One region of the Vibrio bathopelagicus genome, then DNA from elsewhere that is predicted to be linked to it. Evidence: predicted binding sites of a transcription regulator. Region 1 holds the regulator's gene; each other region holds the start of a gene.

Region 1 (4,311 bases):
AATCCCAATGTCCGATTGACTGCGTAATTCGCGAGTTAGCATCAATCCATCTTCGCCTGGTAAGTTGATGTCTAGCATAATGAGGTCAACGTTGTTTTCTTCCAACACATTTCTCATCTGAGCACCGCTTTCCGCTTCACTCACTGTGTAACCTTCGTTCTGGAAATATCCAACCAGCTTACTGCGGGTTACCACATCATCTTCTACGACTAATACGTGATAGCTCATCTACACCACTTTTCTTATTTAATAGTTTCAGTAACCATTCTATTCATAACTAGTAACAATTCTAGTGGTACAGCAGATAAAAGCGAGAAACATGAACCTTTTTTGATACAAGACAATCTAAAACCTTGCTATTTATCGTCCATGGCAATTCAATATAGGCATTACGACTAACGAGTCACTTTGCGTTCAGCAAATAACCTTGTTATTGAGCCTTGGTGTGCTTATGCCCAAATGACTTATCGATGCTTGGGTATATAAACATCACAAGACTAAATCAGGATCTATGAAATGAAAGATACGAAAGCATTCAACGAACAAAGAGCTGAAATATACTGGTGGCTATCAAGCTTGTTCGCTAAAGAGCTCACACAAGAAGAACTCGATCACTACCACTCTGTTGAGATTCGTTCTTTTCTGACTGGTTTAGGCGAAAACGAAACACTTAAGCCTGCGATTGATAAACTGGTAGACGCATTGAACCGTCTACAAACACGTGATGATGCCCAACTAGAACTGTCTGCTGACTTCTGCGATCTATTCTTAAAGACAGATAAACATGGTGCTCTACCTTACGCTTCAATGTACATCGGCGAAACGGGCCTGTTAAACGACAAGCCAGCTAAAGACATGGAAGACATCATGGCTAAGCACAACTTGGTGGTTAACAAAGATCTAAAAGAGCCAGCAGACCACATTGCTATCGAACTCGATTTCTTGGGTAATCTCATCATCCGTTCAAACGAAACTGAACTTGAAGAAGAATTAGAGAAATCGTTCGCTGTTCAACAGCAATTTATTGAACAACAACTTCTTACTTGGGTACCAAAGTTCAACGTTAAATGTCGTGAAATCGATTCATTCGGTTTCTATGCATCGGTTGCATCTCTTCTCGTTGCCTTCTGCAATCTGGACACTCAGTATTTAGCGGGTGAATAAGATTCGCTGATGATTAAGTAAACAAATTCAATAGAATGTGACAATTCACCCAGAAATCTGGGTGAATTTTATTGCGAGTAATTTCTAGTCAGTCTAAAATTGTGACCGCAAACGATAAAATATGAAACATTCACGAAATGCTATGCTTATTTAAGTTCAGAGCATTTCGGTGTTAAGACAAGCCGCTCAATAGCGGTTTTTTGTTTTTTAGCACTTTAATACCCCAAAGAGCCCTACAAATTTAAGCTCTTAGTTAGGTAGCTTAACGGCTACTTTATTCCGTACTTTGGGAAAGTAGCTTCTAATAGGATAAAACCATGGCCACTATAAAAGATGTCGCTCGCTTAGCAGGCGTATCAACTACCACCGTTTCTCACGTAATCAACAAAACGCGTTTTGTTGCAGAAGCGACTCAAGAGAAAGTAAACAAAGCCGTAGACGAATTAAACTACGCGCCAAGTGCTGTTGCTCGTAGCTTGAAATGCAATTCAACACGTACTATCGGCATGCTTGTGACTCAATCAACAAACCTCTTCTTCTCTGAAGTGATCGATGGTGTTGAAAGCTACTGCTACCGTCAAGGTTACACTTTGATTCTGTGTAACACGGGTGGTATCTATGAGAAGCAACGTGACTACATTCGAATGCTTGCAGAAAAGCGTGTAGATGGCATCTTGGTTATGTGTTCTGACTTAACAGAAGAACTTCGTGGCATGTTAGATCGCCATGCTGATATCCCAAAAGTTGTCATGGATTGGGGTCCTGAAACCTCTCAGGCTGATAAGATCATCGATAACTCTGAAGAAGGCGGCTATCTAGCAACCAAGTACCTGCTAGAACGTGGTCACACAAAGATTGCTTGTTTAAGTGGCCACTTAGACAAAGCAGCATGTGTAGAACGCATCGCGGGTTACAAACGCGCACTCAATGAAGCGAAGGTCGCAACCGACGAAAAGCTCATCATTGAAGGTAACTTTGAGTGTGATACCGCTGTACTTGCAGCTGATAAAATTGCTCAGATGGAAGATCGTCCTACTGCTGTATTCTGTTTTAACGACACAATGGCGCTTGGCCTAATGAGTCGTCTACAACAGCAAGGCATTCGCATTCCTGAAGATATTTCGGTTATCGGTTACGACAACATTGAACTTGCAGAATACTTCTCTCCACCATTGACGACGGTTCACCAACCTAAGCGTCGTGTTGGTAAAAATGCATTCGAAATTTTGTTGGAACGCATTAAAGATAAAGATCATGAAAAACGTGTCTTCGAAATGCACCCTGAAATTGTTGAGCGAAGCACAGTTAAAACGTTAAATTGATTGATAAATCGAGTTTAATTTCATTAAGCGCACCTTTGGGTGCGCTTTTTTTATAAGCAACTAAAATAAACCTAGTTGCATAACACCAAGATCATTAATTGAAGCAATATCACATTTTGAAATATCAGGTGTGAGCCTCATTCAACAAAAACTTTATTCTATTCAGTCAGTCACGCACAGGGCAAACCACTCGAAAGAGTGAGACGCAAAGCTTCCGGCCTAAACCACTCGTTGGTATGGTAGCGGGGTTACCGATGGCAAAATGCAGTAGTTACTAACAATTTAGTAATTTACGGCTTGTTGACAATTTAATTGCAACATTTTGCTAATCTCTCGGACCTGCTTATTTGGTGGCGTAGTTCAAATACACCGAGATAAATAACATGGATAAACCGATACTAAAGGACTCAATGAAATTATTTGAGCCCCTAGGAAAAATAAAATCACGCTCAATGTTTGGTGGATTCGGGCTTTTTGCTGATGACACTATGTTTGCTCTGGTTGTAAATGACCAGCTGCACATAAGAGCGGACAAAGACACAACAAAGCAATTCGAGCAACAAGGGTTTCAACCATACGTCTACAAAAAACGTGGTTTCCCTGTCGTCACTAAGTATTTCGCATTGCCGGAAGGCTTGTGGCAAGACCAAGAAAAGATCTTGCAGCTTGCTACGACGTCTCTGGGTTTTGCTAAAGATGAGAAAGCGGAGCAGTCTTCTGCTAAGCCAACTCGACTAAAGGACCTCCCTAACCTTCGATTGGCTACCGAGCGTATGTTGAAAAAGGCGGGGATCGATTCCGTAGAATGTTTATATGAATCTGGCTCTGTAAACGCATTTAACGCCATCAAGGAATCGCATGCATCCTCTGTCAGCATTGAGCTGCTTTGGGCGCTAGAAGGTGCGATCAATGGTACTCATTGGTCTGTTATACCGCAGCAACGTCGTGAAGAGCTTATCAGTCGCGTCAATTAATATTGTCAGTTCAAACTATCTACATAACTAAGCCGCATTCTTGCGGCTTTTTTTATATCTGTTGAAAGTTAATCTATGCTTTGCCTGTCTATCTATACTAATGGTATACATTGAAAATTAGAGGAAGTATCAATGAGTAAGAAAATGATATTGGGTATCGTGTTGGTCGTAACCATCGTCCTATTAGGCGTCAATTTCGGCCAATACCTAACACTTGAGAATGCGAAAGCTCAACAAGCTGTTTTGAATGACTACATCGAGAGCAATTTTATTGCTGCTGCTGCGATTTACTTCGCCGCCTATGTCATGATCACGGCTTTCTCAATTCCCGGCGCTGCGGTTGTTACACTCTTAGGCGCTGCTCTATTTGGTTTCTGGAACAGTTTACTGCTAGTGTCTTTCGCGAGTGCTATTGGTGCAACCCTCGCCTTCTTAAGTAGCCGTTACCTGTTACGTGACTGGATCCAAACCAAGTTTGGCGACAAGTTAGCAACGATTAACAAAGGCGTTGAAAAAGACGGGGCATTTTACTTATTTTCTCTACGTCTAATTCCTGTCTTCCCATTTTTCCTTATCAACCTGTTAATGGGGTTAGCCCCAATGTCGGTGACTCGTTACTACATCACGAGCCAAATAGGCATGCTGCCAGGTACCGCGGTTTTCTTGAATGCTGGTACTCAACTCGCAGAAATTGATTCACTTTCAGGTATCGTATCTCCTTCAGTATTATTGTCGTTTGCTTTGTTGGGGGTATTCCCAATTATTGCTAAATGGTTGATGAGTAAGTTTCGTTCAGCACCTGTTGCTGAATAACGTATATGGCTGACTAACACCTAAAGCCGAATAAGGTT
Region 2 (4,311 bases), 1.7 Mb from region 1:
TGTTACTGCAATATGACATTTCAAACTTAACGGTCACTTTGTGTATCAATGTTAACCAGCAGCAGCTAGCTAAAAAAAGAGCAATGCTAAGTGGCATTGCTCTTTTTTGTTTATTTGGACGGCTCAGAGTCGTTCATTGTGGATTCTGCCGCACTGATTGTTGATTCAGCGCCTGAAACCTCTAAAGGTGGGATAACAACCAAACCTTCAAGATTGGCTTCTTCCTCTTTGTTACGCTTATTAACGTGGCCAATAATGCTTTGGTAATAACGGCGAATATTCTCAACGTAATTTCTTGCTTCATCACCACGCGCATAGCCGTATCGAGTTTGGCTGTAGTACTTCTTCTGTCTCAACAGAGGAAGTCGATCTTTTACATCACCCCAAGCGTCAGGGTTGCCGCCTTGTGCTTTGGTTAAGCGGCGAGCATCCATCATGTGACCGTAACCTACGTTATATGACGCGAGGGCAAACCAGATCTTTTCATGTTGAGTAATAGAGTCTGGAACTCGGTTAACGATACGGCGCAGGTACTCGACACCGCCTTGTACTGACTGTTTAGGGTCAAGGCGATTGGTAACACCTACGCTCTTCGCGGTTGGCAGCGTCAACATCATCATGCCTCGAACACCAGTAGGAGAACGCGCGACTGGGTTCCAGTGTGACTCTTGGTATGCCAAAGCAGCAATCAAGCGCCAATCAAATTCTTGCGAGTATTGCTGAAACAGTGGTGACCATTTAGGTAGCTTGCTATCCAATGCGCGGATAAAGGCACGAGTATCAACGTAGTCAAAGGTACCAATGTGGCCGATGTATTTCTCTTCCAGTGAAGCCAGTTCACCAGACTGTTTAAGGTTACCGAAGAACTCAATCAGCAGCGCATACAGGCTTTCATCTTCTGAACGCTCTAAGTACCAAGAGATAGGTTGGTCTTCGGTGAGTTCGAAAGCAAGAGCTACATCAGGGTATAAACGTTGCGCCAATGAGAGCTCAATGGAGTCTGCAACGGTAAATAGTCGCTCTCCGGTTGATACTTCTTTTAGCAGGTCATTGATGTCCGCATTACCGACCGCATCGTAGATAAAGTCATCGTGTATGTTCTGAAGCTGTTTTAGTGTTGGTTCAAAGTGTGAGTCTTTCACCACAACTAAAGATGGCGTCAGTGTTTCATTTGGTGCCGTTTCTTCTGATTCAGATTGTTCTTTTACAAACTCGGCCTGACGCTCGTTCTCAAACTTGATCAGTTGATCGAGGTTTCTTGGTCGCCATTGACCTTTCTTGTACACGACTTGTTGGCTTACATAGTAATAAGCAGGTGCAGCGCGATACGCACGTGTCAGGTTACTGTTTTGTGTTAATCCGGTCGCGATAAGATCGATTTCGCCTTTCTTCAAAGCTGGGAATAGGCCGGATAAGCGGTATGCTGGTTTAACCTCAAGCTTTACACCGAGCTCTTCAGCAAACTCACGAGCCAGTTCGTAATCTAAGCCTGCAGGGCCATCGGGACCAATGTAATAAGAGAGTTGGTTATTCAGTGTGCCGACACGCAGAACGCCGCGATCTCGTATCTGTTCAAGAACACTTTTAGGTTCAGACTCAATCTGACATCCAGTTATCCCGAACAGAGCGATAGCGAGCAAAAGGAATTTAGACGAAAAGATCAGCGTAATTTTATGCATCAAAATGAAATCTCGAAAAGTGGAAGCCCCTTTATACCAAACACCGCAAGGCTGGCAAAGCAGGTTTATTTAAACAGTTGTAAAAGTGCTGATAAATGCAGCAAAACTGTTATTTATATCGTTAGATGAAAAAAATAACGCAAACGGTTGCTTTTGGTGTTACGTCACAAAAAGAAATGCTTTATAATGCGCTCGCATTGAAGAGGTGGAATCGGCATAGGTTTGTTAACCTTCGGGAATAGCTTCGAAGAAAACAGTTAGGTTGTTCCTATAACCCACTGAATTTATTCCAATATCACCTTAATCAACTGCATAAGAGACCTAAGCACATGAGAATTTTGCGTGGCTCCCCAGCTCTATCTGAGTTTCGTGTTAACAAGCTTTTAGAGCTTTGTCGTGAATTAAGCTTACCTGTAACAGGTATTTACGCTGAGTTTGCCCACTTTGCTGATTTAACGGCAGACCTAGATGCGTCTGAAGTTGAGAAGCTAGAAAAGCTACTGACTTACGGTCCAACGATTGAAGAGCATGAACCAGAAGGTTTATTGCTGCTTGCAACGCCACGTCCAGGCACTATCTCGCCTTGGTCTTCAAAATCTACTGATATCGCACATAACTGTGGACTGGCTAAAGTGTCACGTCTAGAGCGCGGTACAGCTTTCTATATTGAAACTTCTTCTGAACTTTCTGAGCTTCAACTTGTTGAGGTGAAAGCAATCCTGCACGACCGAATGATGGAAGTGGTTTTCACTGACTTCGAATCAGCGGTGGCACTATTCACGGTTGCTGAGCCTGCTCCTTATGCGGAAGTCGACCTATTAACTGGTGGACGTAAAGCGCTTGAAAAAGCAAACGTTACCTTAGGTCTTGCACTTGCAGAAGATGAGATCGATTACCTTCTTGAAAGCTTCACTGAGAAGCTAGGTCGTAACCCGACTGACATCGAGCTAATGATGTTCGCACAAGCGAACTCAGAGCACTGTCGTCACAAGATCTTTAACGCTGATTGGACTATCGATGGCGTTAAGCAAGAAAAATCATTGTTCAAGATGATTAAGAACACTTTTGAAACGACACCAGAACACGTTCTGTCTGCTTATAAAGATAACGCAGCAGTAATGACAGGTTCTGAAGTCGGTCGTTTCTTCCCAGATCCAGAAACTCGCCAGTACAACTATCACCAAGAGAAAACACACATCTTGATGAAAGTTGAAACGCACAACCATCCAACGGCAATCTCTCCATGGCCGGGCGCATCAACAGGTTCAGGCGGTGAAATCCGTGATGAAGGCGCAACAGGTATCGGTGGTAAGCCAAAAGCTGGTCTTGTAGCGTTCTCTGTATCTAACCTTAAGATCCCGAACTTCGTTCAACCTTGGGAAACTGACTTTGGTAAGCCAAGCCGTATCGTTACTGCATTGGATATCATGCTTGAAGGTCCTCTTGGTGGCGCGGCATTCAACAACGAATTTGGTCGTCCAAACCTACTAGGTTACTTCCGCACTTACGAAGAGAAAGTAAATTCTCACGCAGGTGAAGAAGTACGTGGTTACCACAAGCCAATCATGCTGGCTGGTGGTCTAGGTAACATTCGTGATGATCATGTTCAGAAGAAAGAGATCCCAGTAGGTGCAAGCCTAATCGTTCTAGGTGGTCCTGCGATGAACATCGGCCTTGGTGGCGGTGCAGCATCTTCAATGGATTCTGGTTCTTCTTCAGAAGATCTAGATTTCGCTTCTGTACAACGTGAAAACCCAGAAATGGAGCGTCGTTGTCAGGAAGTGATCGACCGTTGTTGGCAGCTAGGTGATGCGAACCCAATCGCATTCATCCACGATGTGGGCGCGGGCGGTATCTCGAATGCACTTCCTGAGCTAGTAGACGATGGTGAACGTGGTGGTATCTTCAACCTACGTGACGTGCCAAACGATGAGCCGGGCATGAGCCCACTTGAGATCTGGTGTAACGAATCTCAAGAGCGCTACGTAATGGCGGTTGCTGATAAAGACATGGCAACATTCGACGCGATTTGTAAACGTGAACGCGCACCTTACGCAGTGGTTGGTAAAGCAACAGAAGAACGTGATCTTAAATTAGAAGATTCTCACTTCGACAACACGCCAATCGACATGCCAATGGACATCCTATTAGGTAAAACACCTAAGATGCACCGTGACGCTAAGACGCTAAAAGCAAACAATCCTGCGATTGACCGTTCTGGTATCGAACTAAACGAAGCGGTTGACCGTATTCTTCGCCTACCAACAGTGGCAGAGAAAACATTCCTTATTACTATCGGTGACCGCTCGGTAACAGGCCTTGTAGCTCGTGACCAAATGGTTGGCCCATGGCAGGTTCCTGTAGCTAACTGCGCAGTAACAGCAGCAAGTTACGACTCTTACCACGGTGAGGCGATGTCTCTTGGTGAGCGCACGCCAGTAGCACTACTAGACTTTGGCGCGTCAGCTCGTCTAGCGGTTGGTGAAGCAATCACTAACATCGCAGCGACGAACATCGGCGATATCAAACACATTAAATTGTCGGCTAACTGGATGTCTCCAGCAGGTCACCCTGGTGAAGATGCAGGTCTTTACGAAGCGGTTAAAGCAGTCGGTGAAGAACTATGTCCGGC
Region 3 (4,311 bases), 1.2 Mb from region 1:
TATCCTTACCTAACAGAAATAAAAAAGGGTCATCTATATAGATGACCCTATCACTATCCCTATAAGGAAGGAAGAACTACCAAACTCGAGGTTTTAGGTAGTCGCTATAAAGCAGAGCTTCTGGTGAGCCCGCTTGTGGTTCGTAACGGTATTCCCAGCGAGCCAATGGCGGCATAGACATCAAGATAGACTCTGTGCGCCCGCCACTTTGCAGGCCAAATAGGGTGCCACGGTCATACACTAAGTTAAATTCAACATAGCGACCACGACGATAAAGTTGGAAGTCACGCTCGCGCTCACCGTAAGACGTCTCTTTGCGTCGTTCTACAATAGGTAGGTACGCCGCGGCATAACCTTCACCAACAGCCTGCATGTAAGCAAAGCTCTTTTCAAAGCCCCACTCGTTAAGATCATCAAAGAACAGGCCACCAACACCACGCGTTTCATCGCGATGAGGCAGATAGAAATACTTATCGCACCACTCTTTGTGTTCTTGATACACGTTATCACCAAATGGCGCACACAGATCTTTAGCTGTTTGATGCCAAGACTGGCAATCTTCATCGAAAGGATAGAATGGCGTTAAATCAAAACCACCACCGAACCACCAAATAGGGTCTTCCCCTTCTTTTTCCGCAATGAAGAATCGAACGTTCGCGTGTGAGGTTGGGATATAAGGGTTTTTAGGATGGATAACTAATGAGACACCCATCGCCTCAAACTTACGCCCGGCTAATTCAGGGCGATGAGCAGTGGCTGAGGCAGGCATTGCCTTACCCGCTACGTGAGAGAAGTTAACCCCACCTTGCTCAAATACCGCGCCGTTGGTCATAACACGAGTTCGACCACCGCCACCAAGACGCTCGCCAGGTTCACGCTGCCATGCATCTTCTTCAAACAGTGCAGTGCCATCAGCTTGCTCAAGCTGCTGGCAAATCGAATCTTGTAGTCTCAGTAAAAACTGTTTTACTGCTTCTTTATCAATTGCTGACATCTTTATTCCTTTGCAGGGTTTAACCCTGTCTTAATATTTTTGACGTTTTTGCATCTCTAATTTCACTTGGCTTCTCACGTCCACCCGTTTGACCTTCTAAAATCGCGACTAAGTGTTGGCCCAACTGTTGTTGGACTTCTTCAGTCGTCATACAAGGCGGCTCACCCGTTAGGTTAGCACTGGTAGAGGTTAACGGCTTACCAAATTCACTACACATTCTTTGAACCAAAGGGTGATCCGTCACTCGTACCGCGATGGAATCGAACTGGCCGCTGACCCAGTCTGTTACTTTGGCGCTGGTTGGCATGATCCAAGTAACCGGGCCCGGCCATGTTGCTTTCACTGTCGCTAACTGCGCTTCAGTCAGTTGGCTTTCGTCAATATAAGGCAACAACTGATCGTAACTTGCGGCTATTAGGATCAACCCTTTTTCCATCGGTCGTTGTTTTAAGTCGAGCAGTTTCTTGATGGCTTGTGGATTATCGGGATCACAACCGACCCCAAAAACGCCTTCGGTCGGGTAAGCAATGACTTCACCTTGCTGTAATGCCTGCAATGTATGTTGAAAGTTATCCACGGGGTGCCTCATTAATTCTGTTGTCGAATTCGCTAAGTGTACAAATTATCATTCACTGTGACTAAAGCTATTTGTTTATAAAATGTATCAATTAACAACTTAGACTGACGCAAACGTTTTCCTCAAGCAATTTTACCCGTATAATGCGCGCAAAATATCTAATCACTAATTAAATCGTACCTGAAGGAGTTTGAGATGACTGTCGGTATTATCATGGGTTCTAAATCTGATTGGCCAACAATGAAGCTAGCTGCAGAAATGTTGGATCAGTTTGGCGTGGCGTACGAAACAAAAGTGGTTTCTGCTCACCGCACACCTCAGTTGCTAGCAGACTACGCAACCAGTGCGAAAGAGCGCGGTATTAAAGTAATTATTGCTGGTGCTGGCGGTGCAGCTCACCTTCCGGGCATGGCGGCTGCTTTCACAAGCGTCCCAGTTCTTGGTGTTCCGGTTCAGTCTAAAGCACTGAAAGGCATGGACTCGCTACTTTCTATCGTACAGATGCCAAAAGGTATCGCGGTAGGTACTCTGGCTATCGGTGAAGCGGGTGCTGCTAACGCTGGTATCCTAGCCGCTCAAATCATTGGTACACACAATGAAGAAGTGATGGCGAGAGTAGAAGCGTTCCGCTCTGAGCAAACAGAAACGGTTCTTGCTAATCCAAACCCTGCTGAGGACTAATTCCCATGCATGTTCTTGTGTTAGGCGCGGGCCAACTTGCTCGCATGATGTCCCTAGCTGGGGCACCGCTGAATATTGAAATTTCTGCTTTTGATGTTGGCAGCAAAAATATTGTTCACCCATTAACGCAAGCGATTCTAGGCAACGGCTTAGAAAATGCGATTGAGCGTGCGGACGTCATTACTGCAGAGTTCGAACACATCCCTCACGATGTACTTGAGGTGTGTGAGCGCAGCGGTAAGTTCTTACCGACAACAGAAGCAATCAAAGCTGGCGGTGACCGTCGTCTTGAAAAAGCCCTGTTAGACAAAGCAAACGTGAAAAATGCTAAGTACTACGTGATTAACTCTCGCGAAGACTTTGACGCTGCAATTGCTCACGTAGGCTTACCAATGGTATTGAAGAGCACACTTGGCGGCTACGATGGCAAAGGTCAATGGCGGTTAAAGACATTAGACAATGTTGACACGACTTGGGCAGAAATGGCTGAGTGCATTGCCGCAACAGACAACCAAGCGATAGTGGCTGAAGAGTTCGTTCCGTTTGACCGTGAAGTATCACTTGTTGGTGCTCGTGGCGCTAATGGCGAAATCCAAGTGTACCCACTGGCTGAAAATGTTCACACCGACGGCGTGTTGAGCTTATCGACAGCGATTGATGACATTGAACTGCAAGAGCAAGCGAAAACCATGTTCACTGCCATTGCTGATCGCTTAGATTACGTTGGTGTGCTAGCACTTGAGTTCTTTGATGTTCAAGGTTCACTACTGGTTAATGAGATTGCACCACGTGTTCATAACTCAGGCCACTGGACGCAACAAGGCGCTGAGACTTGTCAGTTTGAGAATCATCTACGTGCCGTATGTGGCATGCCACTAGGCAGCACTAAACTGATTCGTCCAACCGCAATGATCAACATCCTTGGTGAAGATACCCTACCTGACGCAATTCTTGCTCAAGGCGGCTGTCATGTTCATTGGTATGGTAAAGAGAAACGTGCGGGTCGTAAGATGGGTCACATCAACGTGAGCGCTGACTACAACGCAGAACTGCAAAGAACGTTATGCTCATTGGCAGAGATTCTCGACAAACAAGCCTACCCTGCTGTGCATGAGTTTGCTGAGCAGATGAAGTAAGTCTATATTGCTTGATGAATATAGAACGTTTATTGGATATAGAAACGGCGCTCATTGAGCGCCGTTTTTTATTTCTGATCATTCACTTACTGTGATTAGTATGACTACTGAGATTGAATGTGATGACACTTGCGATCAGCACATTGCTTCTTGGTGCCACTGGCTGTTTTCTTCTCAAGTAATAAAGGGAACTGGCACTCTTCACAACGGCCTATAACAGGTGGCTGGTTAACGGCGAACTTACACTTAGGGTAGTTATCGCACGCATAAAAGGTTTTGCCATAGCGAGATTTACGCTCAACCAAATGGCCTCTGCCACACTCAGGGCAAGCAACAAGTGGTTGCTCTTCAGGTTGTTCTTTTGGTTGGTCCAAAGACTCGATGTGATTACACGTTGGGTAGCTGCTACAACCAATGAACATCCCAAAGCGGCCTTGCCTTAATACCAATTCGTTTTGGCATTTAGGACAAGGCACACCCAGCTCTTTCACCACGTGTCCATCGTTTTGATGCAACGGCTTGATGTAATCACAACTCGGATACTGCTTACAGCCTAAAAATGGACCGTGCTTACCATGGCGAAGCTGAAGCTCTCCACCACACTGTGGACATGGTTCATGCTCTAATGCATGTTCATGTGCTGAAAAAAGCTGATTATCAATCTTACTACTCATGACAAGCCTGTGTTAATGCAAGATACCTTGCTCTTTGGTGTACAACAGCTCTTCCATTTGCGTGTAAGCACTTTCATTACCCGGCACATTAAATAGCACCATTAAGATAATCCATTTCAGATCATCTAATTCAAATTCGTTGGTCTCAAGCCCCATCACACGATCAATCACCATTTCACGAATCTCTGTCGTGAGTACGTTGATCTGCTCAAGAAACAGTAAGAAACCTCGACACTCCATATTAATACG

The links. Region 1 encodes PurR, which represses purine synthesis genes. Its sites were predicted from a motif close to TNANGNAAACGTTTNCNTNA; they were not measured.
Region 2: a site for PurR is predicted at 1,815-1,834, ahead of purL (phosphoribosylformylglycinamidine synthase). Genes of this name have one in related genera too.
Region 3: a site for PurR is predicted at 1,677-1,696, ahead of purE (5-(carboxyamino)imidazole ribonucleotide mutase). Genes of this name have one in related genera too.

The regions. Positions count from the first base shown of each region.
Region 1 covers NZ_CP062500.1:2,409,902-2,414,212, forward strand. The annotation lists gene torR (two-component system response regulator TorR) at 1-228, opposite strand, end outside; gene torD (molecular chaperone TorD) at 517-1,164, shown strand; gene purR (HTH-type transcriptional repressor PurR) at 1,482-2,486, shown strand; cyclic di-GMP riboswitch class I at 2,657-2,742, shown strand; gene IHV80_RS10610 (TfoX/Sxy family DNA transformation protein) at 2,870-3,460, shown strand; gene IHV80_RS10615 (TVP38/TMEM64 family protein) at 3,593-4,273, shown strand.
Region 2 covers NZ_CP062500.1:758,743-763,053, forward strand. The annotation lists gene mltF (membrane-bound lytic murein transglycosylase MltF) at 111-1,679, opposite strand; gene purL (phosphoribosylformylglycinamidine synthase) at 2,009-4,311, shown strand, end outside.
Region 3 covers NZ_CP062500.1:3,581,258-3,585,568, forward strand. The annotation lists gene aroE (shikimate dehydrogenase) at 1-1, opposite strand, end outside; gene hemF (oxygen-dependent coproporphyrinogen oxidase) at 77-994, opposite strand; gene IHV80_RS16090 (L-threonylcarbamoyladenylate synthase) at 1,014-1,571, opposite strand; gene purE (5-(carboxyamino)imidazole ribonucleotide mutase) at 1,767-2,252, shown strand; gene IHV80_RS16100 (5-(carboxyamino)imidazole ribonucleotide synthase) at 2,258-3,388, shown strand; gene IHV80_RS16105 (DNA topoisomerase family protein) at 3,493-4,062, opposite strand; gene IHV80_RS16110 (DUF494 family protein) at 4,075-4,311, opposite strand, start outside.